DNA from 4 places in the Allocoprococcus similis genome. Region 1 is predicted to be linked to each of the others. Evidence: riboswitches for the same ligand, from Rfam matches in the RefSeq annotation. Region 1 holds a riboswitch; each other region holds the start of a gene.
The links. Region 1 has a riboswitch for thiamine pyrophosphate ahead of thiS (sulfur carrier protein ThiS). Riboswitches for the same ligand answer to the same signal wherever they lie in the genome.

Region 1 (7,744 bases):
GCACCACATTCATGAAGATATGCATACTCATCTGAGTTAACCGGATAAATTTCCAGACCGATGACTTTGAAATATTTTCTTGCGATCTTGCAGGCATTTCCAATATATTCGACAGTAGATTTATTACGGCTTTCACCGGTCAGGATCAGGATTTCCTGAAGTCCTGTCTTGGCAATTGCAGCCATCTCTTTTTCAATCTCTTCGTCATTTAACTGGGCACGGTTGATCTTGTTGTGGCAGTTGAAACCACAGTAAATGCAGTAGTTTTCACAGTAGTTGGCAATGTAGATCGGTGTGAACATATAAACGCTGTTGCCAAAATGCTTACGCGTCTCTTCCTGGGCAGCCTGTGCAATCTCCTCCAGAAGCGGAAGAGCAGCAGGAGAAAGAAGAGCAGCAAAATCTTCCGGTGTACGGATGTCGTGTGCAAGAGCACGCTTTACATCTGCTTCCGTATATTTGTCATAATCATAAGCATTCATGGCGCCCACTACCTGATCCATTACGTCAGAACCAATATCCTCCATACCCGGAAGATAGGTCATATGATCGATCCGGTTCTTTTTCTGGTCCTCCAGAATTTCCTCACTTAAAATACTTTCGTTGATATGTGATTTTTCCATTTTGACTGCCTCCTAATCCTCTAAGAATCCTGTCAGAGGTGAGGATGCACTTGCGCCTCTTTCAATGGTGCGTCCCAGTCCGGAAAGATAAGCGCTGCGTCCGGCTTCAATGGCTTTCTTGAAAGCTTCTGCCATGGCAGGAACATCTCCTGCAGTTGCGATAGCAGTATTTGCCATAACAGCGGAAGCTCCCATTTCCATGGCTTCACAAGCCTGGGAAGGACGACCGATTCCGGCATCAACGATAATCGGCAGATCGATCTCATCAATCAGGATCTGGATGAAATCCTTTGTGCTGAGTCCTTTATTGGAACCGATTGGGGAGCCGAGCGGCATAATGCAGGCAGCTCCGGCATCGGCAAGTGCTCTTGCAGCATTCAGATCCGGGTACATATACGGCATGACAACAAAGCCTTCTTTTGCAAGGATTTCTGTTGCTTTGATGGTTTCGTAGTTGTCCGGAAGCAGGTATTTGGAATCATGAACGACTTCAATCTTTACAAAGTCACCACATCCGACTTCACGGGAAAGTCTGGCGATACGGACTGCTTCCTCAGCATTACGTGCACCGGATGTATTTGGGAGCAGGGTTACATTGTCCGGAATATAGTCCAGGATATTTGCAAGACCGCCTTCATTTGCACGACGCAGGGCAAGTGTGATGATCTGAGCTTCTGCTTTTTCGATACAGGCTTTTACAAGATCCAGAGAAAATTTACCGGATCCGAGGATAAAACGGGAAGTGAATTCATGACCTCCCAGGATAAACTTATCTTCATTTGTACTCATAATAAAGTTCCTTCTTTCTTATGTTTTTAAATTTCTTCTTCACCGAGGATCAGCCGTGTGATCATGTTGGCTTCATGTGCGGCACAGATGGCAACACGCGGTGCCATCAGTCCATGACCGTAAGTTGGTGCTGTCATGCCATCACCACACAGATAAAAGTTTTTCATGATCCGTTTTGTGATAATAGTATTGCTGCTTCCATAGCCGGCCATTCCGGTTGCGGATACGAGCTTTTTCTCTGGGCAATGTTCCAGAATTCCATTGACCAGCATTGCTTTGGCTTCCGGATTATCAAAAGCTTCGCAGACAATTGTGGCATCTGCAAATAATTCCTGCAGATTATCGTCCGTAACTTTTACACAGTCTGTGCGGATATCCAGATACGGATTGATCTTCAGAAGCAGGGATTTCAGGGCATCGGTCTTGTACATTCCGATATGCTCCATGAAATATTGCTGGCGGTTCAGATTGGTAATGTCAACTACGTCAAAATCAATCAGGTGAAGATGACCAACACCGATCCGTGCAAGCGCATAAGCAACATTAGAGCCAAGGCCGCCAAGCCCTGCAATCGCTACATTTCCTGCCGAGAGAAGCTTCTGCGTCTCCGGGGAATGTCGCTCGTCAAGGGCGGTGTAGATTTCTTCTTTTGTAAGTGTATGATGCATGATTTTTTAGCCTCCTCCTACGAAACTTACAACTTCCAGACGGTCCCCGTCTTTGAGCATGGTGTCAGAATAGCTGTATTTTGGTAAAATATCACCATTCATTTCAACGGCGATCCGTTTAATCTGATAATTGTTCTGTTCCAGATAATCCGCAACACTAAGCGGCCCGGTCAGAGTAACTTCTTTACCATTAACTGTAATCATGGAAAAACCTCCTTTCAAAACGGAAAAGTTCTTAAAAATGCAAAAAGAGTCCACAAAGAATTACACCCGTGGTGGTGTACCCCTTCATGAACTCTCGCCCAATCTCAACTTTACCTTATTCATTTTCGTGTAAACCCTGGTTGAATGTAGAATTTCATATTATTTTAGGAAATCCTGTTTCTCAAATACCATCAGAGTATGCTGATGGTATTTGACGCCGCATATCAAAAAAAGAGAGATACCAATGTATCTCCCGTTATCATCAAAATATACGTTCCTACGTTGGCATTATCCAAATCAGGTATATGGGTCGAAGTTCTGAACTTCCTCTCAGCCTGTCAAACAAGCTCCCCGTTTCATTTACGAAGTTCAGTATAGTTCGGTTGAGGAAAAATGTCAATATCAATATAAAAATATATCCGGGCATATTACAGGAGTGCTTTTACAGAACGGTCATATGTTTTTGTAACACGGAGCATGGAAAAATGCACAAAAAAACAGAGTATACTCTAAAAAATCATGTGAACGTGCCGAAATTGCACAAAGTCCATTGACAAATGAACTTTAAAGAGTTAAAACACCACTATAATAATTTAATAAAATTTTTATTTATCTTATTAAAACTTAATTATTTTAACTGGAAGAGAAAGAGAGGGATTAGTATGAATACATTAGTTATCGTATTGATCGCAGCAGTACTTCTTAGCTGTGCATATGTATTCTACGGCCGCTGGCTCGCTAATAAGTGGGGAATCGATCCAAAAGCAGAGACTCCGGCAAAGAAATTTGAAGATGGAAAGGATTATGTTCCGACAGACGGATGGACCGTATTCAGCCATCAGTTTTCGTCAATTGCAGGTGCAGGTCCTGTTACCGGTGCAATTCAGGCGGCAGTATTTGGATGGGTTCCGGTATTCCTGTGGATCATCGTTGGAGGTATCTTCTTCGGTGCTGTTACAGACTTCGGTGCACTGTATGCCAGTGTAAAGAACGAAGGAAAGTCTATGGGACTTCTGATCGAAAAATATATCGGTAAATTCGGACGAAAAGTATTCCTGCTTTTCTGCTGGCTGTTTACACTTCTTGTAATCGCAGCATTTGCAGATATGGTTGCAGGTACATTTAACGCTTACACAGAAGTAGACGGTGTCGTAAAACTTGCAGATGCAGCAAAGACAAACGGAGCTGCAGGAACCATTTCCCTGCTGTTTATCGTATTTGCCATGATCTTCGGTCTGGTACAGAAAAAGTTCCGGTTCCACGGATGGAAAGAAACAGTTGTCGGTCTTATCTTTACTGTAGCTGCTCTTGGTCTTGGTATGTTGGCACCGATCACAGCAACAAAAGATACATGGACATACATCACATTTGTATATATCTTCTTTACAGCAGTACTTCCGATGTGGATCTTAAAACAGCCGCGTGATACCATGACAACTTATATGTTCATCGGTATGATCGCCGGAGCTGCACTGGGACTTCTGGTTGCACATCCAACCATGAACCTTCCGGTATTTACAGGTTTCCACAACGATACACTGGGAGATATGTTCCCGATCCTGTTCGTTACCGTAGCATGTGGTGCTGTATCTGGTTTCCACAGCCTTGTTTCATCAGGTACATCATCTAAGACTGTATCCAATGAAAAGGATATGCTGAAGGTCGGATACGGAGCAATGGTTCTGGAAAGTCTTCTTGCAATCATCGCACTTTGCGTAGCAGGTGCAGCTGCAGCGGCAGACGGAACACCGGCAGCCGGAACACCATTCCAGGTATTCTCAAGCGGTGTCGCAGGATTTTTCGAGATGTTCGGAATCCCGGTTTATATTGCACAGTGCTTCATGACCATGTGTGTATCTGCACTTGCACTTACCAGTCTGGATGCCGTTTCTCGTATCGGACGTATGAGTTTCCAGGAACTCTTCAGCGTAGATGATATGGAACATGCAGAAGGATGGAGAAAACTCCTTTGCAATACATATTTCTCAACAATCGTGACTCTGTTATGTGCTTACGTTCTGACACGTATCGGATATGCAAATATCTGGCCACTGTTCGGATCAGCCAACCAGTTACTTTCCGCACTGGTACTTGTAACACTTTGTGTATTCATGAAGGTAACAGGAAGAAACAACAAGATGCTGTTTGCACCGCTGATTATCATGCTTTGTGTAACAGGAACCGCACTGGTAGAGAGAACCATCGGACTTGTAAAAGCATATGCAGCAGGTTCCGCTACTTTCCTTGTAGAAGGACTTCAGCTGATCATCGCAATCCTGCTGATGGCACTCGGACTTGTTATTGTGATCAATTCTCTGAAGGCTTACTTTGGAGCTAAGAAAGAGTCTGAAGCTTAGGATTTATAAAATATGACGAAAAGGGATGGCTTGTCGAAATGACGGGCTGTCTCTTTTTTTATGAAAATATATACCGCAGTTTTGAAAATGTGGTATGATTTGGGTAGATTTTGTAAAACAGGGGTTTATCTGCAAGTGGCAGAGAATTGGTCCTGCAGCAGACAAAGAAGATCCAGGTAAATCTGGAGACTGGATTTGATGCCCGTGGAAATAAAGGATGAAATGGCGGTTAATGTAATATGGAAAAAAAGGATTATGGAGATAAAAAGACGGAGTTGCTGGTGAAAGTCGCAAGAATGTATTACGAGGACAGCATGAGCCAGGAGGAGATCGCGAGCGAAATTGCCTGTTCCAGACCGTATGTATCCAGACTTCTGACGGATGCAAAAGAGATGGGAATCGTCCAGTTCAAGGTTGTGCCTCCAAAGGGGTATGAACTGGAGATGGAGAGAAGACTCCGGGAAAAGGGTAGCCTTGAGAAGGTTATCATTGTGCCGAAAAAAAGTAATCTTCCAAAGCTGACAGCGGTGGCAAAGGCGGCGGCAGAATATCTGGAATCGGTTGTGGAAAATGGAGATATAATTGGATATTCGTGGGGGAATACGGTATATTCTGTGTCGAATTTCCTGAGCCAGAAAGAAGATCTATCAGATGTGACAGTTGTGCAGTTGTGTGGTGGAGTCAGCAATTTACAGAATAATATCTATTCAACAGAAATTGCGAAAAATTTTGCAAAGGCGTGGGATGCGAAGCCGTATGCAATGATGTGTCCGGCTCTGGTAGACAGAAAAGAGATAAAGGACGTTTTCGTCAGTGATTCCAATGTAAAGAAGGTGCTGGAATATGGAGATGAAGCCAATACACTCCTGATCACCATGGGAGCCTATGGCGTGCAGAATGCAGTATGCCGGGCAGGATATCTGAAAGAAGAAGAGATGCAGGAGCTGATCGTGAAAGGCGCAGTCGGGGACATTTGCGATCATTTGATCAATGACCAGGGAGAACTTTGCGATGAAGCGTTGGATGAACGGACGGTTTCGGTTCCACTGGCAGAGCTGAAAAAGAAGAAACGGAGGATTGGAGTTGCTTCAGGACAGAGTAAAGTAGAATGTATTTGTGGGGCGATCAGAGGGAAGATTATCAACGTTCTGATCACAGACGAAGATACGGCAGGAAAAGTCATTGAAAGATTAGAATAGCCATTGACAGGGTGGAATCCATGTGCTAATATCAAGGCATGAACAAAAGTTACTGAGCGATTAACAAATGTAACCATAAGAAAAGGAGATATGATCATGGATAAAAAAGAAATCGCAAAATATTTAGATGACACTCTTTTAAAGGCAGATGCAACACCGGAACAGATTGTAAAGATCTGCGAAGAAGCTAAGACATATGGATGCGCATCTGTTTGTGTAAACTCAGGATATGTACCGCTTGTTTCAAAGGAACTTGCAGGATCAGAAGTAAAGACATGCTGCGTAATCGGATTCCCTCTTGGAGCATGCACATCAGAAGCAAAGGCAGCAGAGACAACAGACAGTATTGAAAAAGGCGCAAACGAAGTTGATATGGTAATCAACGTAGGACGTGCAAAAGCAGGTGAATGGGATTATGTAAAGAGTGATATCCAAGCAGTTGTGAAAGCAGCAGCAGGAAAAGCTCTTGTAAAAGTAATTATCGAGACATGTCTCCTTACCGATGAAGAAAAAGTAAAAGCATGCCAGGCTGCAAAAGAAGCCGGAGCAGATTTTGTTAAGACATCTACAGGATTCTCAACAGGTGGAGCAAAAGTAGAAGATATCCGTCTTATGAGAGAAACTGTTGGACCGGATATGGGTGTTAAAGCTTCCGGTGGAGTACGTGATTTTGAAAAAGCTCAGGCTATGATCGAAGCTGGTGCTACAAGAATCGGTACAAGCAGCGCGGCAGGAATCGTAGAATAGACAGATAAATAAGTGACAATAATAAAAATGAGCCATTTTTAGAAGTGAATTTTATAAATGGCTCTTTTTTTACGTCACAATAAGGAGAGAATCCAGTTTTGCCAGTGGTTTTGTGTTTAACAGGAGAAGTTGATCGGGTTTTTACACTTGCTTGAAATTAGATTTTAGATAAAATCTATGAAATAAATCGAAAAAGTTTCTTGAAAATATTTGACAAAATATGCCTGAAATGCTATGGTATATGCGAAGAAACCGGTTACAAAGCTAAAGTGCCAATATGAGGAGAAAATGGGGAAAATGAACATATACGATATTGCAAAAAAAGCAAATGTTTCACCGGCAACCGTATCGCGTGTGCTGAATGGAAACCAGAGTGTGAGAGAAAAAACGAGAAAAAAGGTACAGCAGATCATAGATGAGAGCAACTATGTGCCAAATTCACTGGCACGGAGCCTGAGTGTGGGCGATATCCGAAATATTGCATTTCTGGCACCGGATATTGAGAACTCATTCTTCAGCAAGATTTTGCATGGACTTTCTGATACGGCAAGCCAGTATGATTATAACGTATTCATGTACGGAACCAATGATGATCTGGAGGTAGAACACCGGATGCTGGAAGGGATCCGTAAGGAGATGGTGAAAGGAGTTGTGCTGATTCCTGTCACGGATAATGATGAAAAAACAATAGAGCTGCTGAAAGGGCTGGAAAAGAATCAGATTCCGGTTGTACTGCTCGACCGTGATATCCGCGGAGAGAATTTTGACGGCGTCTATTCGGATGACTGCCAGGGAGCGAAAGAAGCGGTCGACTGCCTGATTGAAGAGGGGCATAAAAAGATCGCAATTGTCACAGGTGATGAGAATACAAGACCTGGAAGAGAGCGGTTGAAAGGATACAGAAAAGCCTTGAAAGAGGCGGGGATTGAGGAAAAACCTGATTATATCGTGAACGGACATTTCAAAGAAAATATGTCCTATAAAGTCTGTCAGAAGCTGATGGAGCTTCCGGATCCGCCGACGGCAATCTTTTCATCAAACAACCTGACAACACTTGGATGTCTGAAATATATGAAGGAGCACAAGATCCGTATCGGAAAAGATATTTCTCTGGTAGGATTTGATGAGATCCATGAGCTGACGTATACAGAGCTGGA
Region 2 (7,744 bases), on a different contig from region 1:
CGGTTCCGGAATAAACCCGATTCCCAGATTCTGTCTTACCATCGGCAGAATCTGATCGATGGTTGCTGCTTCGGTATCTGCCATCATTGCAATTCCATGCTCCAGAAAAAATCTGGTATAAAAATCATAGGTTGACGTGTTTTTCCCCAGGCAGATAAATGGATACTCCACCAGATTTTTCAAACTTACCGGTTCTTTAAATATATCTTTGTACGCCACATTCGCAACCAGGATTTCTTTAAATGAAAGAAGCGGAGTTGCCTTTAAAGGCTTTTTCACCTCTGCCGGTGTAGATGCTACCGCAAAATCTGAAAGTCCGTTCCGAACCGTCTGTATCGCCTGTGGTGCTGTATAACTCGAAATGCGAAGTCTGATTTTAGGATACTTTCTTCTGAACTCTCCCAGCACCGGAAGCAGAAGCAAATGCAATGCAATCTCACTTACCCCGATCGTTACGGTTCCCTGTTCCAGTTTCTTTTCATTTTCAAGCTCTAGTTCTGCTGCATGCAGATGCTCGTATGCAATTGCAACATGTGAATAAAGCCGTTCTCCCTCCGGTGTAAGCTCTGCCCCCCGGTTAGATCGGATAAATAGTCTGCATCCAAGCTGACTTTCCAGATTGTGGATTGCCCTTGTTACGTTCGGCTGATTACTCATCAGGATTGTCGCCGCCTGTGAAAAACTTTTATACTTTGCCGCATAATAGAAAATGCGGTAATAATCATAGGTAACTTCCATCTTCCTGCTCCTTGTTCCGTATATCTCCGGCATATCCAGTGCCGCCTTTAACTGAACGGAATCGTAACCGGTGTACAGTCAAATTTTTCAAAATAACTGTCGGCCAGATGCTCCTCTTCGCCTTCGATCAGAAGGTGCATCTTCTCTCCCATTCTTATCGTCATCAGTCCCATGATCGATTTGGCATCGATCTCGAAACGTCCTGTCACATCCTTTACCGTAATATCTGCATTCATCTTCTGGCAGACATTACAAAAAGTCATCAATTGTCCTGTAGTCATAAAACGTATATTCTTCTGTACCATAATAGGTTAACCCTCCGCAAGTCTTTTTTCCTGATGTCTAGTTTACACAATATCGTACAATTAGAGAAATATCTCTTTGAAATATCTGATATGTCATTTGGATATATCAATTGCTTTTTCATTTTACATACTACATGGCAGTTTGTCAACACTACCGGTCATTTAAATTTTTATATTCTCGATACTCTGCCAGCGGCATATATGCCGGACGAATAATCTTATCCACATTGATCAGCTCTTCCAGACGATGTGCACTCCATCCAACGATTCGCGCTGCGGCAAAGATCGGCGTATAAAGCTGCTCCGGAATTCCAAGCATATGGTAAACCAGTCCGCTGTAAAAATCGACATTTGCATTTACACCTTTATACATCTTCCTTTTTCCGGCAATGATTTCCGGTGCCATATGTTCCACTTTCTCATAAAGTGCGTATTCTTTATCGTATCCTTTCTCATGTGCAAGCTGAGCCACAAACTTCTTGAAAATCTCAGCACGTGGATCAGATACTGAATAAATCGCATGACCCATTCCGTAGATCAAACCTTTTTTATCAAACCTCTCCTTTGCAAGCAGACCTTCCAGATATGCTCTTACCTCATCGTCATCTTCCCAGTCTTTGACCTCTTCTTTCATATCAGCAAACATCTGCGTCACTTTGATATTCGCACCGCCGTGCTTTGGTCCTTTTAACGATGCCATTGCCGCAGAAATTGTAGAATAAGTGTCTGTTCCTGACGAGGTAACAACGTGGGTGGTAAATGTAGAGTTATTTCCACCACCGTGATCCATATGCAGCACAAGTGCCATATCCAGGATCCTTGCTTCCAGATCCGTATACTGTCGGTCTTCACGAAGCATCATCAGAATATTTTCCGCAGTGGACTTCTGCGGATCCGGTGCATAGATGTACATATCCTGGCCCTGACGATAATTGTATGCATGATATCCGTAGACCATCAGCATCGGAAATTCACTGATCAGGTTCAGGCACTGTCTGAGAACATTCGGGATCGAGGTATCATCAGCTTTTTCATCATAAGAATACAGATTCAGAATCGCCCTTGAAATATTATTCATCATATCACGGCTCGGTGCCTTCATAATAACATCTCGCACAAAATTCGGCGGAAGTGTCCTTCTCTCCGTCAGTGTCTCATGAAACCCATCCAGCTGTGCAGCCGTCGGAAGTTCACCAAAAAGAAGTAAATATGCAATTTCTTCATATCCAAAATGATCCGCATCCAGAAATCCACGAACCAGATCCTTGATGTTATAGCCTCGATAATACAAATTACCGGCACACGGAACTTCTTCGCCGTTCACAATCTTTTTGGCACATACATCGGAAATGTTGGTAAGTCCGGCAAGAACTCCTTTTCCGTTCAAATCACGGAGACCTCTTTTTACATCATACTTTACAAAAAGTTCTTTGTCGATCCCGGTATTCGCTTCACATAATCCGGCAAGCTCCTTGATTTTTGGCGAAATATCAAACAGAATACTATCCAGATCTTTCGCACTGTTCACTGAATTTGTCATACACCTGCTCCTTTCTGTTAAACGCTCTGCAAAATACTGCAGAAAGTATGAATGAGGGACGGAAACACGCACTTTTAGCATCGTCCCCCGTCCCTTCTTCTTATTTATAAACTACTTACTACTTGTTGGAAAATATGGTCTCAGTGAATCTGCCACACTGCTGATCGGCATTGTCTGAAGCCATACATGTCCCGGTCCTGTAATAACCGTATTAAATAATCCTTCTCCGCCAAAGACAATATTCTTAAGTCCCGGCACGGTCTGGATATCCATCTGGCATGTTACACTCATCGCTGCCAGATAACCGGAATCAATCACGATCTGCTGACCCGGTTGTAATTCGTATTCTACCACATGTCCATCGAATTCTGCAAATACAATTCCATTTCCGGATACCTTCTGCAGAACAAATCCTTCTCCTCCAAACAGTCCTGAAGCCACTTTCTTGTGAAAATGAACAGATAGATTTACTCCCGGCTCACCTGCCAGAAATGCTTTTTTCTGAAAAATATATTCCTGCCCCGGTCCGATTTCAAATGCCTTGATCGAACCTGGAAAGCTGGATGCAAATGCGATCAGTCCATTCCCTCCCTGTGCGGTATAAATGTTCTGGAACATCGCTTCTCCAGAAAACATTCTTCCAAATGCTTTTCCAAATCCTCCATTTGTCGAAGTCTCCATCTTCATATTCGGAGACATCCATGCCATGGATCCCCGCTCTGTGATCATCCGCTCGCCGGCTTCCAGATAGCAGATCACTACAGGAAGGGTATCACCCTTGATTTCATACCTCATGCTCCATTTCCTCCTTTATAATATTAGTCAGTCTGGCAAATTCTTCCAGATCCAGTGCTTCTCCTCGGACACTGCTTCCTTTTCCGAGTTTCTCTATCGCAGCAGTGATGACTTCCTTCGAAAGATTCAGCTCTCCTGAATTCTTAAGGCCATTTGCCAAAGTTTTCCTTCTCTGATTAAAGGATGCCCGTATAAGGCGAAACATCAGCTTTTCATCCATAACCTCTACCGGAGGTTTCTGATGTCTTGTCAGGCGGATTACTGCTGAGCCGACTGCCGGACGCGGCATAAAACAGTTCGGTGGTACATTTGCAACAATATACGGTTCAGCATAATACTGTACAGCAAGTGAAAGTGCACCATAATCCTTTGTTCCCGGTCCTACCTGCATACGGTCAGCCACTTCTTTCTGAACCATAACCGTAATACTCTCTAGCGGCACATGACTTTCAAATAAGCCCATGATGATCGGTGTCGTTATATAATATGGAAGATTCGCAACCACCTTGATCGGCCGTCCTCCGTTTTTCTCCTTTGCAAGTGCTGCAATATCCACCTTCAGGATATCTTCATTGATGATCGATACGTTGTCGTATTCTTTCAGCGTGTCTTCCAGAATTGGAATCAGCGCACGGTCGATCTCAACTGCAGTTACTTCTCTTGCCGCACAGGCAAGGTACTGTGTCATCGTCCCGATTCCGGGACCGATCTCCAATACGTAATCATCCTTTGTGATCTCGGCTGCACGAATGATCTTATCCAGCACATGCTCATCGATCAGAAAGTTCTGTCCGAATTTTTTCTGAAAATTAAAATTATATTTTTGCAGAACCTCAATGGTATTCTGCGGATTTCCAAGTGTAGGTGTTTTCATCTGTTATTCTCCTGATTATTCATTGCCTGCGTCTTAGATGCCGTACAGATCTCTCGCATTTTTCTCTGTCACAGCAATCACTTCTTCCAGACTCATCTCTTTTAACTCTGCAATTTTCTCAGCCACATACCGGATATAAGAAGACTGATTCCGTTTGCCACGGTACGGCTCCGGTGCCATATACGGGCAGTCTGTCTCCAGCACGATCTTCTCGATCGGGATTGCAGCTGCGACATCTTTTAATTTCTTTGCATTCTTAAATGTGACGACTCCGCCGATTCCAATATAGAATCCCATCTTCACATATTCTTCAGCCATTTCACGCGAATAGGAATAGCAGTGAATAACTCCGCCAAGCCCCTGTGCATAATTTTTCATGATATACATGGTATCTGCGGCAGCTTCCCTGCTGTGGATGATTACTGGTTTTTTTACTTCTCCCGCGAGCTTCAGTTGCCGGATAAACCACTTCTGCTGTACCTCATGCGGTTCATTATCCCAATAATAATCCAGACCGATCTCTCCGACTGCAACCACTTTTTTGTTACGGCAGAGTTCTTTCATATGCTGGATCTTATCTTCGTTAAGTTCTCCAACCTCATCCGGATGCACACCGATTGCAGCATAAACATATGGATACTTTCCGGCAAGTGCCAGAACCTTCTCACAGGATTCATAAGTCGCACTTACATCCACGATTGTTCCGACTCCAAGATCCGACATAGATTTTAAAAGCTCATCCCGGTCCTCGTCAAACTGTTCATCATCATAATGTGCATGTGTATCAAATATCATTTTCCTCGTCTCGCTTTCTTTTTACTGACTGCTCTCAGATGTTCTAAGTATACCACACATTCTTAGCCGCTGAATAGTCACTTTTTTTACTTGCTTATCCGGTTTCTTCTATGTATACTATAGATAGTGCAAATAGATCACATCTGCAAATGTATGGGGAATATATTTCTGAAGATTCTGATCAGATATTATAGGAGGATTTTAAAATGAAAGTATTTGACACTGTAAACAATGTCGAGCTGGAAGCCGACACAAAGAAACTTGTAGACATTATGGTAGAAGGACGTCAGGTTGATGTATACCTGAAAGAAAAGAAGTCTGACGAAGACGGATACATGAGCTGGGATGTAGAGCACTGGTCAGCAATCGACAAAAAGCGTTTCATCCGCTGCTACTCTCTGGAAGGCCGTGTCCTCAGCGAGTCTACCGGACACAACATCTATGACCTTTACAATGAATTCAAACCGGAAGATGCTTTAAAGGTAGAACTCAGCTAATCTCTGCTGTATTCTACATAAGACGGTAATGAAATTCCGGACGGGCAGAACCTTCTGTCCGTCTTTTATTATACAAAAATCTACTCTGATTCTGCACAATGTCTTTTCTGAGATACTTTTTCATTTCCTCTTGTCAAATCCGGCTTGCCGCGCTATAATTCTACTTGTACAAGTTCATATGTACCAGGGAGCTGGAGATTACCGGCTGAGAGGGGATTTATTTGTCCCGACCTGTAACCTGATTTGGATAATGCCAACGGAGGGAATGTATACCATGTATTTGATAGAGATGCCTCCGCATCTCTTATTTTTTTACATGACATATCAGGAACACGAAGATGATGTGTTCAGTGATTACGGACAGCAGGAACTCCACTCAGGTGTGGGGTTTCTTTTTTATTTAAAAGGAAGGAGAACTCTACTATGAAACAAAATAATACAACAAAGAAACTCGCACTTGCCGGTGTTCTCACCGCGCTTGCAATCGTCGGAAGCTTTATCAGCGTACCGGTTGCCGGAAGCAAATGCGCTCCGGTACAGCACATGGTCAACATTCTTGCCGCCGTAACACTTGGTCCTGCATGGGGCGTTGGCATTGCATTCTGTGCAAGTTTACTCCGCAATCTGCTCGGTCTCGGAAGCTTTATGGCTTTTCCGGGAAGCATGGTCGGTGCTTTATGCTGTGGTCTTGTCTACAAAAAATGCCACATCTTAAGTCTTACCTGCCTTGCCGAAGCGATCGGAACCGGATTCCTTGGCGCACTTGCCGCTTATCCGGTTGCTTTGTATCTGATGGGAATTGCGCCGGCAGGACTTTTCGTTTATGTCGTTCCATTCCTTATTTCCACTGTCGCAGGAAGCATCCTTGCTTTCATCCTGATCACAGTTCTGGAAAAAGGCGGCGTTATGTCTCAGATCCGCGAAGCATAATCATCGTTCATTTTTACAGCACTCTGCTGTAAATGAAACCGCGTTACACCGGGGACACCACCTTGTATCGCGTAATAAAAGGCAGAGATTTTCAAATAAAATCCTGTTCATTGCCGGAAATTTTCCGACAAAGGCGTTAGCAATTCTATCATTCCGAACTGGAAGTGTACCCATCAGGCTGTGTCTGGTTTTTTTCGTGTACGCTGTCCGTGTTTTGCTGACGCCAGATTTTTGTGATACTCACAAACCAATAAGAAACGGAGGCAAAACAACATGAGAAATTACACAACCCAGATGGACGCTGCCAGAAAAGGAATTCTGACTCCGGAAATCGAAACCGTAGCAAAAAAGGAACATATGCCTGTTGAAAAGCTGATGCAGCTTGTCGCAGAAGGCAAGGTTGCCATCTGTGCCAACAAGAACCATACCTGCCTTGACCCGGAAGGTGTCGGAAGTATGCTCCGTACCAAGATCAATGTCAACTTAGGCGTTTCCCGCGACTGCAAAGATTATAATATTGAAATGCAGAAAGTTATGAGTGCCGTTAATCTCGGTGCAGAAGCAATTATGGATCTTTCCAGTCACGGTAATACCCAGCCATTCCGTCAGAAGCTGACACACGAGTGCCCGGCTATGATCGGAACTGTACCGGTCTACGACAGTGTCATCCATTATCAGAGAGACCTGGCAACTCTTACTGCACAGGATTTTATTGATGTTGTCCGTCTTCACGCAGAGGATGGCGTTGACTTTGTCACTCTTCACTGTGGAATCACAAGAAAAACCATCGAACAGATCAAAAAGCATAAACGTAAAATGAACATCGTAAGCCGTGGCGGAAGTCTTGTCTTTGCATGGATGTGCATGACCGGAGAAGAGAACCCATTCTATGAGCATTACGATGAAATCCTCGACATCTGCGAAGAATATGATGTTACCATTTCCCTTGGTGATGCCTGTCGTCCGGGATGTCTTGCTGACGCTACTGATGTGTGCCAGATTGAAGAACTCGTCCGCCTCGGAGAACTGACCAAGCGTGCATGGGATCACAATGTACAGGTTATGGTAGAAGGTCCTGGACATGTGCCGCTGGATCAGGTTGCTGCGAACATGAAAGTACAGCAGAGCATCTGCATGGGTGCACCTTTCTATGTACTTGGACCTCTGGTAACAGATATCGCTCCGGGTTATGACCACATCACTGCAGCCATCGGTGGCGCTGTTGCTGCAATGAGCGGAGCCGCATTCCTGTGCTATGTCACACCGGCTG
Region 3 (7,744 bases), on a different contig from region 1:
TATTATAAACTGATCAGCCGGATTATTGAAGAAGGACATGTGCGCAACCAGATCAGCAGAGAGAAGAGTATTCAGGAAATTACAAAATATTATTCACTTTGTGAGCGGGCATTGGTATCGGACTGGTGTCTGAACAGGGGAAACTATTCTCTTGGAGAATATAGTAAAGAGTATATGCCAGTTTTGATGGAACATTTCCGGGTAAACGAGGCAGAATAGATTAAAAATAGAAGTTTCCGGCATGTAGACAACTTTGGGCTGGATAGTCATTGCAATAGGTAAGAGCCAGATGCAGGGAAACGTGTCAGAGTCTAATTTTGAAGAGTTGATTTGAGAGGAAATTACAAATGGGGAAAACAGAACTTACGGAGAAGTTTGACCGCCGTGAGAACTTAAGAGGAACTGCACTTACCATTATGGGTGGAATATTTTGGGGACTGGCAGGAGTGTTTGGAAAATATTCTTTTGTATACAGAGGAATGACAGCACAGTGGCTGGTAAATGTAAGACTTATTATTGTAGGAATTATCCTGCTTACGGCTGTATACAGAAAGCAGGGAAAGGATACCTGGAGAGTATGGAAAAATAAAAGACATGCGATTCGGATGATCCTTTATGGCGTGATCGGAATTGCTGCATGCCAGATGACATACTATATGGCGGTGGACGATTCCAATGCCGGTATTGCGACGGTACTTCAGTATACAGCGCCGGTTATGATCATGATATATCTTGCCATCCGTAATCGGAAAATGCCGAACTGTACCGAGCTTACTGCATTATTTCTGGCGTTTGCAGGAACCGTGCTTCTTGCTACTCACGGGAATCTGACAGAACTCAGTATTTCAAAAATAACGCTGGTTCTGGGACTTCTTTCAGCAGTGGCAACCGTCTTCTACAATCTGCTTCCGGGAGAGCTGATGAACGAGTATGGAACCTTTGAGATTGTTGGCTGGGCGATGCTAGTGAGTGGAATTTTATTACTTCCGGTTGTCAGACCGTGGACGATACAGGGAATTATCTGGGACTGGCAGACCGTGCTGTGTGTGGGAGTCGTGATTATCATTGGAACCGTGCTGTCTTTTGGATGCTACATGGAAGGTGTCCGGCTGATCGGAGGAACAAAAGCAAGTCTTTTTGCATCGATAGAACCGCTGACCGCAACGGTTATTTCAATCCTGTTCATGGGAGGTGCATTTTCATGGATGGATCTGTTTGGCTTTGTGGGGATCATCGGAGCAGTTACAATCCTGTCATTACCGAAAAAGAAGGCATAAAGAAAGGATTTTTATATGAAAGAGAGTCAGGGGAAAGGGTTAATTTCAGTACATATTGCTGTTGCATTGTTTGGCTTTGTAGGGCTTTTTGCAAAGCTGGTAGATCTGCCGGCGGTGATCATTGTACTTGGAAGAGTGTTTTTTTCATCCATTTTCCTCTGGCTTTTTCTGCGTTTTAAGAAGCAGAAAATTCGCCTGGAGGAGAAAAGTGATTATTTTTGGATGATCGGAGCCGGAATGGTTCTTGCGGTACACTGGAGCAGTTATATGCAGTCGATTCAGAGTTCGACTGTTGCTGTCGGGACGCTTACGGTATCTACATTTCCAGTATTTGTAATTTTTCTGGAGCCATATCTGTTTCATGAAAAACTGAAAAAATCAGATGTATTTTGTACACTGATGATGCTGGTCGGAGTTTTCTTTATCGTACCGGCATTTCAGATGGACAATCAGATCACACAGGGAGTTCTGTGGGGACTTTTGAGCGCGTTTACTTATGCAGTGCTTTCACTGATGAACCGGCGTTTTTCCTGTAAATACCCGGCGACATTGGTGTCCCTTTATGAACAGGGAACAGCGACGATCGTTCTGATTCCGACACTTTTTGTGTTAAAGCCGGTGATCACACTGGCAGATGCGGGTGTTCTGATGATGCTGGGAATTATTTTCACTGCGGTTGCACATTCTTTATTTATCGGTGGGCTTCGGACGGTCAAGGTAAGGACAGCGGGGATTCTGTCCGGACTGGAGCCGGTATACGGAACTCTGAGTGCATTTCTCTTTTTGAAAGAAGTTCCAAGCTTCCGGGAGTGCCTTGGTGGTGTGATCATTCTGGTTGCAGTTTTCTTATCGACACTGAAGCCGGAAGAGAAAGAAAAATAGCCGAAGATTCACTGGCAGGAAGGTTTGGCAGAAGGACAGAAAGGAAGGACTGGCATGAAAAAGGAACTGGAATATTTTACAATAGACGGTGAATTTGGCGGAAATCAGGACTGGTTTACCAATGTGGTCATGCATGTGGGTGGCTGCGCTGCGGCAACTGCATGCGACAGCTGTATCTATTTTGCAAGAAAATTTGGGATGAAAAGCCTGTATCCGTTTGATACATGGAAGTTGAATAAAGAGGAATATAAAAAATACAGCCAGATCATGAAGCCTTATCTGAGACCGCGGATCAATGGAGTTAACAAATTATATCTGTATACGGACGGATTCCGCAAATATCTGAAGGATAAGCAGAAAGATGGTGGAGTTTGTGTTTCTGCGGAAATGAAAGAATTTTCCGGGGAGCATACGGTGACGGAGGCAAAGCAGTTTGTCAGACAGCAGATCGGAAAGGAGATACCGATCCCGTATCTGATGCTCCGGCACAAGAATAAAGAGAAGTTTGAGGATTTTATCTGGCACTGGTTTCTGGTGATCGGTTATGAAGAAAAAGAGGACGGATTCTGGATCCGGGTTGCGACCTATGGGGAAGAAACCTGGCTGAACCTGGAAGAACTTTGGAATACCGGAGAAAAAGAAAAGGGCGGTATGATCGGATATCGTCTGGAAAATGTATAAAGACTTTCTAAAAACTATTTACGGACGGGAAAAGTTCCGTTACAATAGGTAGAGAAATCAATGAAAAGGAGATTGTATAAAATGGCAAATCCAATAGTAACATTTGAAATGGCAAATGGCGATGTGATCAAAGCGGAATTATATCCGGAAATCGCACCGAATACAGTGAATAACTTTGTATCTCTTGTAAATAAGGGATTCTATGATGGACTGATCTTCCACCGTGTCATCAGTGGATTCATGATCCAGGGTGGATGCCCGGATGGAACCGGAATGGGTGGCCCTGGATACAGTATCAAAGGAGAATTTAAGCAGAACGGTTTTGCAAATGATCTGAAGCATGAACCGGGCGTTCTTTCGATGGCGCGTGCAATGCATCCGGATTCAGCAGGATCACAGTTTTTCATCATGCATAAGACTTCACCACATCTTGACGGTGCATATGCAGCTTTTGGTAAAGTTACAGAAGGTATGGATGTTGTAAATAAAATTGCTGAGACGGCAACAGACTACAGTGACAGACCGCTGGAAGAACAGAAGATGAAAAAAGTGACTGTTGAGACTTTTGGAGAGGCTTATCCAGAACCAGAGAGAGTCTAACAGGAGTTACAAAGCAGACAACATTTGGAGAGACAGAATAATAAAGACGGGGGAGTCGGTGAAAGACAGGCTGAGAGGAAGCAAAAGAGCTTCGACCCTTTTTACCTGATACGGATCATGCCGTCGTAGGAAGTCATATTGATTTTTTAAGAGACACTTGTGCATGGCAGGTGTTTCTTTTTTTTCATAGGAAATTATGAAGGAACTTCCTGTGAAAAAAAGGCACTACGTGCCGGAGATGCGTACTTGCACGAAGATGAAGCATGTCGCAGGCAACTGTGCTCGGCGTGAGAATGTGCCAAGGCACATTCTTTTTATACAAAATATTCAGAATTATGGAAAAAGAGAGGAAGAGAGTCAAATGAGAACAGCACTTACAATTGCAGGAAGCGATTCAAGCGGAGGAGCAGGTATCCAGGCAGATATCAAAACAATGATCAGTAACGGAGTCTATGCTATGAGCGCAATTACGGCTCTTACTGCACAGAATACAACCGGAGTTACAGGAATTATGGAGGCAACGCCGGAATTCCTGGGAGAACAGCTGGATAATATTTTCACGGATATTTACCCGGATGCAGTGAAGATTGGAATGGTATCTTCAAGTGGTCTGATCACAAAGATCGCAGACAAATTAAAAGAATATGATGCGAAAAATATTGTAGTTGATCCGGTTATGGTAGCAACAAGTGGAGCAAGACTGATCAGCGAGGAAGCGATTGATGCGCTGAAGAGCCGCCTGCTTCCGATGGCAACCGTTCTGACTCCGAATATCCCGGAAGCAGAAGTGCTTGCAGGTATGAAAATCCAGTCGCAGGCGGATATGATAAAAGCAGCAGAAGAGATCGGCACCCAATATCACTGTGCAGTTCTTTGTAAGGGAGGGCATCAGCTGAATGATGCCAATGATCTGCTGTGGAGAGACGGTGGATATAAGTGGTTCTACGGAGAGCGGATCGACAATCCGAATACGCACGGAACAGGATGTACTTTATCCAGTGCGATCGCATCAAATCTTGCAAAAGGATATGATCTGGATGAGTCAGTAGAACGTGCGAAGAAATACATTTCCGGAGCACTTGCAGCAATGCTGGATCTTGGTAAAGGCAGTGGTCCGATGAATCATGGATTTGCAATTAAAAATGAATATACAGAAAGCAAAGTGGAGGAATAGAAGTATGAATGAAAAGGGAACCTCTATCTTTGAAAATGGACTGATCTGGTTTGGGGCAGGCGTGTCCCTTGCAGAGATCCTGACCGGTACTTATTTTGCGCCTCTTGGATTCGGAAAAGGAGTTCTGGCGATTATTATTGGTCATATCATAGGATGCACGATGCTTTTCCTTGCCGGAGTAATTGGTGGAAAGACCAGACGAAGTGCAATGGAAACAGTAAAAATGAGTTTTGGCGAGAAAGGAGGAGTCTTCTTCTCCTTCCTGAATGTGCTGCAGCTGGTTGGCTGGACAGCGATTATGATTTATGATGGGGCACTTGCAGCAAATGGTGTTCTTCATACCGGCAGATGGGTATGGTGTCTGGTGATCGGTGCACTGATCATCTTATGGATTGTGATCGGAATCACAAATCTTGGCAAGATCAACACGGTTGCAATGGCTGCTTTATTTATCCTGACACTGGTACTCAGCAAAGTGATCTTTGGTGATGGATCGGTAGCAGGCGCAGGTGGAGATGCCATGACGTTTGGTGCAGCGGTAGAGCTTTCCGTTGCCATGCCACTTTCCTGGCTGCCACTGATCAGTGACTATACAAGAGAAGCAAAAGAACCGGTAAAAGCAACCGCAGTCAGTGCCGTTGTTTATGGAGTTGTCAGCTGTTGGATGTATGTGATCGGTATGAACGCCGCGATTTACACAGGAGAGTCTGATATTGCAAATATCATGGTGAAGGCCGGACTTGGAATAGCAGGACTTCTGATCATTGTATTTTCTACCGTTACGACGACTTTTCTGGATGCTTACTCAGCAGGAATTTCATCAGAGTCAGTATTTTCAAAAATCAATGGGAAATATGCAGCAATTGTTGTCACTGTGATCGGAATGATCGGAGCGATCGTTTATCCGATGGACAACATTACCGATTTCCTGTACCTGATCGGTTCTGTATTCGCGCCGATGATCGCAATCCAGATTGCGGATTTCTATATTCTGAAGAGAAAGGACAGCCTGGGAGTATCTCTGGATGTCATGAATGGTGTGATCTGGGTGATCGGTTTTATACTTTATCGTATTCTGATGAATGTGGATATTCCGCTTGGAAATACACTCCCGGATATGGTCATTACCATCGTGATCTGTATTCTTGCAAGAAAATGTATAAAGACAGAAAAATAGCTTTGAAAGAAAATGGAAATGCCGTGTTGACATTTCCATTTTCTTTTGACAGAATATGTAGCGATCTACAGAATAGAGGTGGAAAAATGAATGATGATGCCTGGGAATGTGGTAAAATTTTATAAGAAAGAAGTTTTGGAGAATTTAGTTAGAAGATTGCGAGAGTGCAAAGCACGTAGCAATCTGGTATCAAAGGGGTCAAAATACCTTTTGCCAACAACATCTATATATGGGAAAAAGAGTTGGGCAGAATGAAAAAAGAGCTTACGACATATGATCGGGGGAAATGTCGTAAACTCTTTTTTCTGTAATTTCATTAAAGGAGAAATGAAAATAAAAAGTATCAAAATACTGAAAACGTCTTATTTGGTTTTGATTCCTAATCAAGTGGGGCAATTGTGACTGACTAAGATGCCGCCCCACCGAGGAATTCTTATCTAGTTGTTATCTTCAAGCTGATATTATAATACCAAGAGGCTGGGAATTTGTATATTCGCAAAAAAAACAAAAGAAAAAAGCTTTGAAAAATATAATTGTGCAAAATAACAGGGGAAAAATCAATTTATACAAAAGGTTATCTGGAATTGGGAAATTGATAATAAAATTTGCATAAATGTAAAAAAATGAGTGCGAATGATTTCTGTTTAAGAACAAATGTGTTTTTGAGAAGGAATTATGAATGATTATTGTAAATGTCAATATAAAAAATTTTCGAACATGAGGAGACCGGTATGAAAATCCTGAAAAAGAAAAAGAGCTTACGACATATGATCGGGGGAAATGTCGTAAACTCTTTTTCCAATAATTTCATTAAAGGAGAAATGAAAATAAAAAGTATCAAAATACTGAAAACGTCTTATTTTGTTCGGTTAAGTGTTATCCTTAACTTGTTATTATAATAGCATTTGCCGGCAGTTTTGTATATTCGCAAAAAAAACTAAAAGAACTGGAAAGTTAAAATAAAATTGTGCAAAATAACGAGGTGCAAAACAAGATTGACAAAAGAATGTAAAAAAAGGAAATTTTAACGGTAAAAATATATAATGTCTAATAATTAACAAGAGGTTACAGAAAGTTACAAGGAAAACTGTAATTTTTGAAAGTTTACTCCGGAAGCAAGGGGAAAAATAGAGGAGGATACTGTTTGTGAATGCCGGAAAGATTCAGATAATGGAAAAAGAGCTTGCGACATATGATCGGGGGAAATGTCGTAAGCTCTTTTTCTGTAATTTCATTAAAGGAGAAATGAAAATAAAAAGTATCAAAATACTGAAAACGTCTTATTTAGTTTCGTTAAGTGCTATCCTTAACTTGATATTATAATACCATGTGCATGCTCTTCTGTAAATTCGCAGAAAAGACAAATGTTACAAAAATGATGCTGCAAAATTGTGCAATATAGCCAAAGACATTACGGGAAATGGAAAATGTGAAAGTTTTATAATCTTACGACTTCTTATTTGATTTGCTTTTCCAATATGTTAAAATTAAAAAAAGCAGAAAATTTTACAGATAAGGGGAAAGATGATGAAAGAATTTGTTGAAATGCGGGATGTCCGTAAGATTTACCGTATGGGTGAAGTTGAGATTGCCGCAGCAGATGGAATTGATTTTCAGATAAAAAAGGGTGAATTTGCAGTTGTAGTAGGTCCAAGTGGTGCGGGAAAAACGACAGTGCTCAACATTCTGGGGGGAATGGATACGGCAACAAGTGGAGAGGTCTGGATCGATGGAAAGAATATTGTAAAGTATTCGCCGAGGCAGCTTACTTCCTATAGAAGGGATGATATTGGATTTGTATTCCAGTTTTACAACTTGATTCCGAACCTGACGGCGCTTGAAAATGTAGAGTTGGCACTGCAGATCTGTAAGGATCCGCTGGATGCGGAGATGGTTCTTAGGGAAGTGGGACTGGCAGACCGTATGAAGAATTTCCCGGCACAGCTTTCCGGT
Region 4 (7,744 bases), on a different contig from region 1:
TGGCGATATGGGTTATGAGGATCTTCTGGAAAAAGCCAACGCCACTACCACTAATTTCAATACCTTATCCGTTCAGATCAAAGATCTGGAGTCAAAAATGAACGCCAATGCCGAGCTGCAAAAACAGATCGTAAACTATGCGAAAACGCGGGCTGTCTATGTAGAATATCGCAAAGCCGGGTACAGCAAAAAATTCCGAACAGAACATGAAGCTGAAATTCTGCTGCACCAGGCGGCAAAGAATCATTTTGACGAGCTGGGAATCAAAAAGCTCCCCTCTGTCAAATCTCTCCGGGAGGAATACACCGATCTTCTGGAACAAAAACGGAAAGCCTATTCTGCCTATAAGCAGGCCAAAAATGATATGAAAGAACTTCATAATGTTCGGGCCAATGTGGAATACCTATTAGAGATTTCTTCCCCACCACAACCGCAGCGCAGCACAGAAAAATCCCGTCAATAAGGTTTGCTAACTTGAATTCTATAGACCTTGACTTTCCGGGACTTCTTAACTATAATCCTGTTTTTGACAGTTTCAAAAAATAAAATCGCTGCAACGCCAGAAAATATAGGCGTTGTAGCGATTTTGACTGTTGTTTTAAACTATAGTATTTTATTCCCTTCCTTTACTTTTTTTCTGGATGGTTTTCATCTGGCTTTTGGTGATAAATTTGAAATCTGTATCAAAACCACAGATCTTATGTAAGGAATCTGTCAGTCTATCGCGTGTATAAAGTGGGATAAATCCCTGATCCTGTATATTTGCGAAATTCATGGACTTCAACTTATCCAGGATCATCTCGCAGGTAAAATCCTGTCCCAGATCTTTTTCAAGATACCGGTATATCACCAGGGAAAGAAAACAGATGAGAAAATGTGCTCTTATGCGTGCGTCAGCATGGACAAATACAGGTCTTGCTTCAAAATCCGTTTTCATGATGCGGAAACATTCTTCAATTTCCCAACGCCCTTCACTGACTTTTAGGATGTCTTTTACATCATCATCCAACAGATCAGTAGTAACTGCATACATTCCATCATAAAGTGCTTCATCTTCGATTTTGTCTGTGTCCAGATAATGGCGGATGTCTGCGGCTTCACCGTCTTCCGTTACGGCTGTCTTTCCTATGAAACGTGCCGGATCGTTTGGATTTCTCCGTTCTTTTTTTATGTTTCCTGACTGCAGCATTTTTTTGGCACGTTCAACCTGAAGATCACGTATTGTTTTTTGATATCTTGCAAATTTAGGCGAATAGGTTACGATCAGACGCTGGTGCAGCGTGTGGGGTGTATAAGGCTCATCCTTATAATACAATCCGTTATCGTCTTCCGGGATTTCTGAAAGTTCAACAGGCATATCATCTGATACGCGTTTGAAGCCGGTCTTGTCCAGAGCCCATTTTTTATCATCTTTATTCAGCTTTTTAATGGACTGGGTGACAATAAAAGCACGTTCACCGACATGGTTTATCTTTTTGATGGCTTCGGAACCAAGTCCGGCATCACTGCAGTAAATAAATTTTGTACAGCCAAAGTCCTGGAGGACTTTTCCTTCCAGCGGTTTCAGGGAAGTCTGTTCATTTGCGTTTCCGGGGAAAAGTGAAAAAGCAAGAGGTATCCCATCACCGTCCATAAACATCCCCATCTGGATGATCGGGTTAGGACGGTGTTCTTTGCCTTTGCCGTATTTTCTGTCCCCATCTTCCTGCTCAATCTCAAAGAAATAGTTTGTACAGTCATAATACAGGATAGCATCGTTTCGCTTTCCGAGAAGATGACTGTTTTTATAAACTTCCGACTGGATAAAATCACATTCATTTCCAAGAACGTCGAGTGCCCGGTAGATGTCATGCAGCTGGTAGGATGGTTTTTCCAGAAATTCAGAAGCTGTTTTATAGGAAGACCGTTTACTGGCAGGTTCTAAGATCCTGGCATAGATGAGATCAGATAGGATCGCGTTGATATCATACTTAAATTTATATTTATCGCGGAGTTTCCGGCAGATCTTATCAAGCTTGAGGCGGTAATAAAAAGTCTGTGGGAAAAGATAACCGCCACGGTAGAGAACCTGCTGGCCATAATCTAACTTATGATCAGAATGGAAGGTTATCTGGACAGCTTTTGTCTGCTGATCTTTTTTATATTTTTCGGTTTCAAGCTTAACTTCATTTTTTGCCCATGCAAGAACGTCGTCCCTGGTTGGCCCATGTTCGACAATGAGCTGGTTCAAAGTGCCGAGTTTACGGACAATGACAGAGGATGTTTTGCCATTGGCTTTGGTATAAGATTTTGCAATATAAAAGGATTCTGCATTTTTGGATTTTGTTATATGTAGATTCATAAGCACCCCTCCAATGCTTATTATAACACACAATAACATAAAATAACAGCATATAAAACATAAAAATTGACATAAAAAATGCAGGTTTTATAAGACCTGCAAGTACTTTTCTTGATATTCAACTGTCAAACTCCCGCGCAGCGCAGCACAGAAAAATCCCGTCAATAAGGTTTGCTAACTTGAATTCTATAGACCTTGACTTTCCGGGACTTCTTAACTATAATAATACTCAAGCAGGGGGACTACCTTGTAGTTGAGAAGGTTAAAACCTGACCCTTTGAACCTGTTGGCTAATACCAACGCAGGGAGCTAAAGAATACAGATTCGTATTTTTTGGACATTCTCTGTTTTGGGAATGTCCTTTTTAATTGAATAAGATATGATATGTGTTTGCGAGGGAACTGAACAAGTTGAAAAAGGTAAGACCTGACCTCTGGACCTGTCGGCTAATACCGGCGTAGGGAAGCAATTTCTTACGCTCGTATTGCGTCTGAAAGAGCTTCTAATTGTTTTAGAGGCTCTATTTTTTTATTTTAGGAGGAACAAACATGGCATTTATGAAAGACATTTTAACCCGCAACATCCCCATTTGGGAAGAATGTGCAGCTACCCCATTTGTGCAGGAAGTGCAAACTGGAAAGCTACCTCTTGAAAAGTTCAAGAGATATATGATTCAGGATAGTATCTATCTGAAAAACTATGCCCGTATATACGGCAAGGCAATTTTTCATGCTGATACATTAAGAGAAATTCAGCTTTACTATTCCATGCTGAATTTTGTAAATGATACGGAATCAGAAGTGCGTCTGGATTATCTAAAGCAATTTTGCATGACGGATAATGATATTGAACTGATCGCTCCTCTGCCTGAAAATCAAAATTACATTGATTTCATGTTTGAGATTGCGTCACATGGAAAGAATGAAGAAATTTTAATGGCGGTTCTTCCCTGTATGCTAAGTTACAGCTATATATTCCGCAAATTGGCGGCTGTTCCTACAAGCAGACAGTCAAGATATTGGGACTTTATCAAAGATTATGCGGATGAACAATATGCAGAAAGCTGCAAAGAATGGTCTGCTTTTGCAGAGCATAAATGTGCCGGGTTATCAGTAGCAAATAAAAAGTATCTGGCTGATATTTTTGAAAAAGCAAGTTTGTTAGAGCTTGCTTTTTGGAAGATGGCCTATCGGAACGAGAGAATGGAGGAAAATGCAAAATGAAAAAAGTATTGTCCATTGCCGGATCAGATTGCAGCGGAGGTGCAGGTATTCAGGCTGATTTGAAAACTTTTTCTGCTCACGGTGTATTTGGAATGAGTGTTATTGTTTCTGTTGTTGCAGAGAACACCAGCCGTGTTATCGACATCCAAGATATTACCCCGGATATGATTGAAAAACAGATTGACGCCGTATTTGAAGATATTGAAGTGGACGCAGTAAAAATCGGTATGCTTTCTACACCAGAATGTATGAAAGCGGTGGCAAAGAAACTATTACAATATAAGCCCCAAAATGTCGTAATCGACCCGGTTATGTATGCCAAAAATGGCTGCCCATTGATGAATCCTACGGCGGTTTCCACCTTGATAGACACAGTAATTCCACTGGCCGATGTACTTACTCCGAATATTCCAGAGGCAGAGAAAATAGCAGATATGCAGATTTCCACAGTTTCAGATATGGAGGCTGCCGCAAGAAAAATATATGCCATGGGTTGTAAGGCGATTGTTGTCAAGGGTGGACATCATATAGGAAATGCTGTTGATGTCCTATTTAATGGAGAAAATTTCTACCATTTTGAAACATCCCGCATTGATACGAAAAATACTCATGGGACAGGCTGTACCTTTTCTTCTGCAATCGCTTCCCAGCTTGCAAAGGGAAAAAGTGTTCCGCTTGCAGTCGAATCTGCAAAGGCTTATGTCACAATGGCAATCGAACACTCTCTTGCGATTGGAAAAGGCTGTGGCCCAACGCACCATTTCTACGAATTGTATCAGCATGGTTTATCTAAAGAATAGGCAGGTGCAAAATGAACTTTGATTATACACTTTATCTTGTTACTGATCGTCAACTAATGAGCTGCGATAGCCTGACAGAAGCGGTAGAACAGGCAATTTTAGGAGGCTGCACAATGATACAACTCCGAGAAAAAGAATTGTCCTCATTAGAATTTTACAATCAGGCTGTTGCCGTGAAACAGGTTACGGATAAATACCATATTCCCCTTATCATAAACGACCGGATAGATATTGCAATGGCTGTGCAGGCTACGGGGGTACATATTGGACAGCATGATTTACCTGCGGCTGCCGTCCGCAAAGTAATTGGGGAAAATATGCTGTTGGGAGTATCTGCATCTTCCATTGCAGAAGCAATACAGGCACAACAGGATGGTGCAGATTATTTGGGAGTTGGCGCAATGTTCCCTACTGGAACTAAAACCGACGCTGATTCTGTATCAATGGAGGAATTACAGAAAATCCGCACAGCCGTTTCTTTGCCGATCGTTGTTATTGGCGGTATCAATAAAGGAAATACAGGGCGTTTCAAGCCCATGGGAATTGACGGGCTGGCTGTTGTATCTGCCATCATAGCGCAGTCCGATATAAAAGCTGCTGCTGCGGAACTGAAAGATTTATTTTGCGGAAAGGAAAAGAAACATGGATTTTAATGCGGCAATCTTTGATTTAGATGGAACAATTCTGGATTCAATGGATGTATGGGAGCATATAGATATTCAGTTTTTGAAAAAGAGAAATCTTCCTGTCCCGGAAAATTATGTAACTGAAATATGTGCAAGGAGTTTTGAGGAAGCCGCACAATATACCATTGATCTTTTTGGATTGCAGGAAACGGTAGAGGGAATTATTGAGGAATGGAATAATATGGCGGTCGAGGAATACAGTAACCATGTCGGTCTGCTGCCCCATGCCCTTGATTATCTTCTGCGCTTAAAAGAACATGGAATAAAACTTGCAGTTGCTACGGGGTTGCCGGAAAAGCTCTATATTCCATGCTTAAAGAACAATTCTATTTTAGAATTATTTGACGCTCTATGTTCAACAGATGAGGTTCAGCGGGGAAAAGAATATTCGGATGTCTTTGAATTGGCCGCAAGAAAATTAGGGGTTGCACCTGAACACTGTATTGTGTTTGATGATGTGCTTCCAGCAATTAAAAGCGCAAAGGCAGCCCGTATGTTAGCAGGCGGGATTTATGATAAGTATTCCGCAGATCAGCGTACAGAAATAGAAAGGATTGCGGATATTTACTTACTTGATTTTCGGCAAGCACCGATCCCACACAAAGAGGTATGAAAATGGAAAAATGGGATTTATATAATGCAAAACGGGAAAAGTCTGGAATAACAGTGTGCCGTGGAGAAATCATACCCAAAGGGCTGTATCATTTATCTGTGAGTGTATGGATCGTCAACCAGCAGGGGCAGTATCTTTTATCACAGCGGCATCCGAAAAAGCAATACCCTCTTTATTGGGAATGTACGGGTGGTTCTGTACTTTCCGGGGAAACCAGTTTACAAGGAGCAATCCGAGAGGTAAAAGAAGAATTAGGAATACTGCTTACTCCCGGAAGTGAAAAATTGATTTATCAGAGCAGACGGGAAAATGTGCAGGATTTTTACGATGTTTGGCTATTTCATAAGGATATAAAGATTGAAGAAATGCGTTTACAGGAAACAGAAGTTGTGGATGTTCAATGGGTAAATCCAGATAAGTTATTTGAGATGTTTCGCCTGAAACATCTGCACCCTCTAATTACCTATGTAGATCAGCTAATAGGCTGAAAAAGCGCCGGGCGCAGAGGTATCAAAGCCTCTGCATCTGGCGCTTCTTTTTTGTCCTTTTTCCCGCATTTAGAACCCCGTTTTGCGGGGAACAGGATAACTTTATCCACCTGCCTGCCGGCCATGCGGAAAAACCCTTGATTTCCGTGGACTTTTAACGCCCTAAATGCGTAGACAGGAGGTATCTTTTCCGCTGGCGCTCAGCCTTTTAATTCCGTGTTGCACATGAGGCGGAAATCTTACTGCACCAGACAGCGAAGAATCATTTTGACGAACTGGGAATCAAAAAGCTCCCCTCTGTCAAATCTCTCCGAGAGGAATACACCGATCTTCTGGAACAAAAACGGAAAGCCTATTCTGCCTATAAGCAGGCCAAAAATGATATGAAAGAACTTCATAATGTTCGGGCCAATGTGGAATATCTATTAGAGATTTCTTCCCCACCACATGGAGGTTGTAGATAACGCAAGTGATGAAAACAACGAAAATACAAGGAGAAAGGCAACTGTTGTACCTATTAAAATAGAATATGTGTGAGAGGACAAGCCTTTCAATAATGTAGACGTTCAGAAATGAGCGTCTATTTTTATACCCAAAATGAAAGGAGCATTAGATTTTATGAAAAAGATGTTAAAACGATTGTGTACGGGCTTCTTAGCTCTTGCAACTGTCGTTACTGCTTTACCGACTACACCCGTCCATGCAGAAAGTAAGCAATACTGGACGGAAAGTGCAGAGCGTGTCGGTATCATTGAAAAAGTAATGAATGACGGTTCTATCGGTTCGACATTCAATGAGGGCTATATGAAAGTCGAGGGCGAAACTGCCTATTGTATCGACATCAATACAGATTTTAAGAATGGTTACAAGACCAGAGCTGACGCAAGCTCACGTATGAGTGCCGACCAGATTTCAGATGTGGCGTTATCCTTAGAGTATGTCAAACAGTATGGCGAAACTCACAAGGAATTGAACTACAAGCAAGTCTATCTGTTGGAACAATGTGTGGTCTGGCAGAGATTGAGCGTACATCTTGGCTGGCAGTGCGACAACGTGCGAGCTTCTTATGATGAAATTCCAAAAGCTACGCAGGACGAAGTTTTCTCTGGTGCAAGAGCCTTTGTCAAAGAGAATAAAGGACGCTATGAATGTGGCGGTTATATCTACTCTGGCGAGGGGCAGGAATTGGGACAATTCTGGGCGAAACTCAATGTTGGAAATGCGAAACTTCAAAAGACTTCCAGTAATACCAGCATTACAGACGGTAACGGGAATTACTCTATCGCTGGTGCGACATACGGTGTCTTTGCTGATAAGGACTGCACGAAACAGCTTGCCACCCTTACGACTGATGAAAACGGAAATACAGATGTCGTAGAGGTAAAGGCTGACACAGTCTATATCAAGGAATTATCCGCACCAGCAGGATATAAGGTTGATACAAATATATATTCCTTAAAGGTTGAAGCTGGAAAGACAGCGACCTTGAACGTATCAGATACACCAAAGGTAACAGACACTTTGATTGAACTCTTCAAGATTGATATGGAAACACAGAAAGACAATCCGCAGGGGAACGCTTCTTTAGCAGGT

Region 2: it holds a riboswitch for thiamine pyrophosphate, as region 1 does, so the genes downstream of both, thiW (energy coupling factor transporter S component ThiW) here and thiS (sulfur carrier protein ThiS) in region 1, are expected to answer to the same signal.
Region 3: it holds a riboswitch for thiamine pyrophosphate, as region 1 does, so the genes downstream of both, thiD (bifunctional hydroxymethylpyrimidine kinase/phosphomethylpyrimidine kinase) here and thiS (sulfur carrier protein ThiS) in region 1, are expected to answer to the same signal.
Region 4: it holds a riboswitch for thiamine pyrophosphate, as region 1 does, so the genes downstream of both, ACYQ5K_RS08260 (TenA family protein) here and thiS (sulfur carrier protein ThiS) in region 1, are expected to answer to the same signal.

The regions. Positions count from the first base shown of each region.
Region 1 covers NZ_BAAHSG010000003.1:6,096-13,839, reverse strand. Annotated here, with positions in the region: gene thiH (2-iminoacetate synthase ThiH) at 1-623, opposite strand, end outside; gene ACYQ5K_RS01250 (thiazole synthase) at 636-1,412, opposite strand; gene thiF (sulfur carrier protein ThiS adenylyltransferase ThiF) at 1,439-2,080, opposite strand; gene thiS (sulfur carrier protein ThiS) at 2,087-2,284, opposite strand; TPP riboswitch at 2,542-2,646, opposite strand; gene ACYQ5K_RS01235 (carbon starvation CstA family protein) at 2,947-4,641, shown strand; gene ACYQ5K_RS01230 (sugar-binding transcriptional regulator) at 4,881-5,840, shown strand; gene deoC (deoxyribose-phosphate aldolase) at 5,937-6,587, shown strand; gene ACYQ5K_RS01220 (LacI family DNA-binding transcriptional regulator) at 6,885-7,744, shown strand, end outside.
Region 2 covers NZ_BAAHSG010000018.1:40,696-48,439, forward strand. Annotated here, with positions in the region: gene ACYQ5K_RS09440 (LysR family transcriptional regulator) at 1-738, opposite strand, end outside; gene ACYQ5K_RS09445 (HPr family phosphocarrier protein) at 786-1,043, opposite strand; gene ACYQ5K_RS09450 (citrate/2-methylcitrate synthase) at 1,195-2,583, opposite strand; gene ACYQ5K_RS09455 (TIGR00266 family protein) at 2,695-3,378, opposite strand; gene rsmA (16S rRNA (adenine(1518)-N(6)/adenine(1519)-N(6))-dimethyltransferase RsmA) at 3,368-4,252, opposite strand; gene ACYQ5K_RS09465 (TatD family hydrolase) at 4,286-5,047, opposite strand; gene ACYQ5K_RS09470 (hypothetical protein) at 5,254-5,544, shown strand; TPP riboswitch at 5,719-5,826, shown strand; gene thiW (energy coupling factor transporter S component ThiW) at 5,968-6,474, shown strand; gene thiC (phosphomethylpyrimidine synthase ThiC) at 6,748-7,744, shown strand, end outside.
Region 3 covers NZ_BAAHSG010000038.1:3,003-10,746, forward strand. Annotated here, with positions in the region: gene ACYQ5K_RS13635 (TetR/AcrR family transcriptional regulator) at 1-219, shown strand, start outside; gene ACYQ5K_RS13640 (DMT family transporter) at 348-1,277, shown strand; gene ACYQ5K_RS13645 (DMT family transporter) at 1,293-2,159, shown strand; gene ACYQ5K_RS13650 (hypothetical protein) at 2,214-2,840, shown strand; gene ACYQ5K_RS13655 (peptidylprolyl isomerase) at 2,922-3,440, shown strand; TPP riboswitch at 3,479-3,589, shown strand; gene thiD (bifunctional hydroxymethylpyrimidine kinase/phosphomethylpyrimidine kinase) at 3,802-4,614, shown strand; gene cytX (putative hydroxymethylpyrimidine transporter CytX) at 4,619-5,791, shown strand; gene ACYQ5K_RS13670 (ABC transporter ATP-binding protein) at 7,319-7,744, shown strand, end outside.
Region 4 covers NZ_BAAHSG010000016.1:113,321-121,064, forward strand. Annotated here, with positions in the region: gene ACYQ5K_RS08250 (relaxase/mobilization nuclease domain-containing protein) at 1-463, shown strand, start outside; gene ACYQ5K_RS08255 (IS1634 family transposase) at 614-2,341, opposite strand; TPP riboswitch at 2,567-2,666, shown strand; gene ACYQ5K_RS08260 (TenA family protein) at 2,890-3,564, shown strand; gene thiD (bifunctional hydroxymethylpyrimidine kinase/phosphomethylpyrimidine kinase) at 3,561-4,364, shown strand; gene thiE (thiamine phosphate synthase) at 4,376-5,017, shown strand; gene ACYQ5K_RS08275 (HAD family hydrolase) at 5,007-5,663, shown strand; gene ACYQ5K_RS08280 (NUDIX hydrolase) at 5,666-6,151, shown strand; partial or broken gene ACYQ5K_RS08285 (SrtB-anchored collagen-binding adhesin) at 6,770-7,744, shown strand, end outside.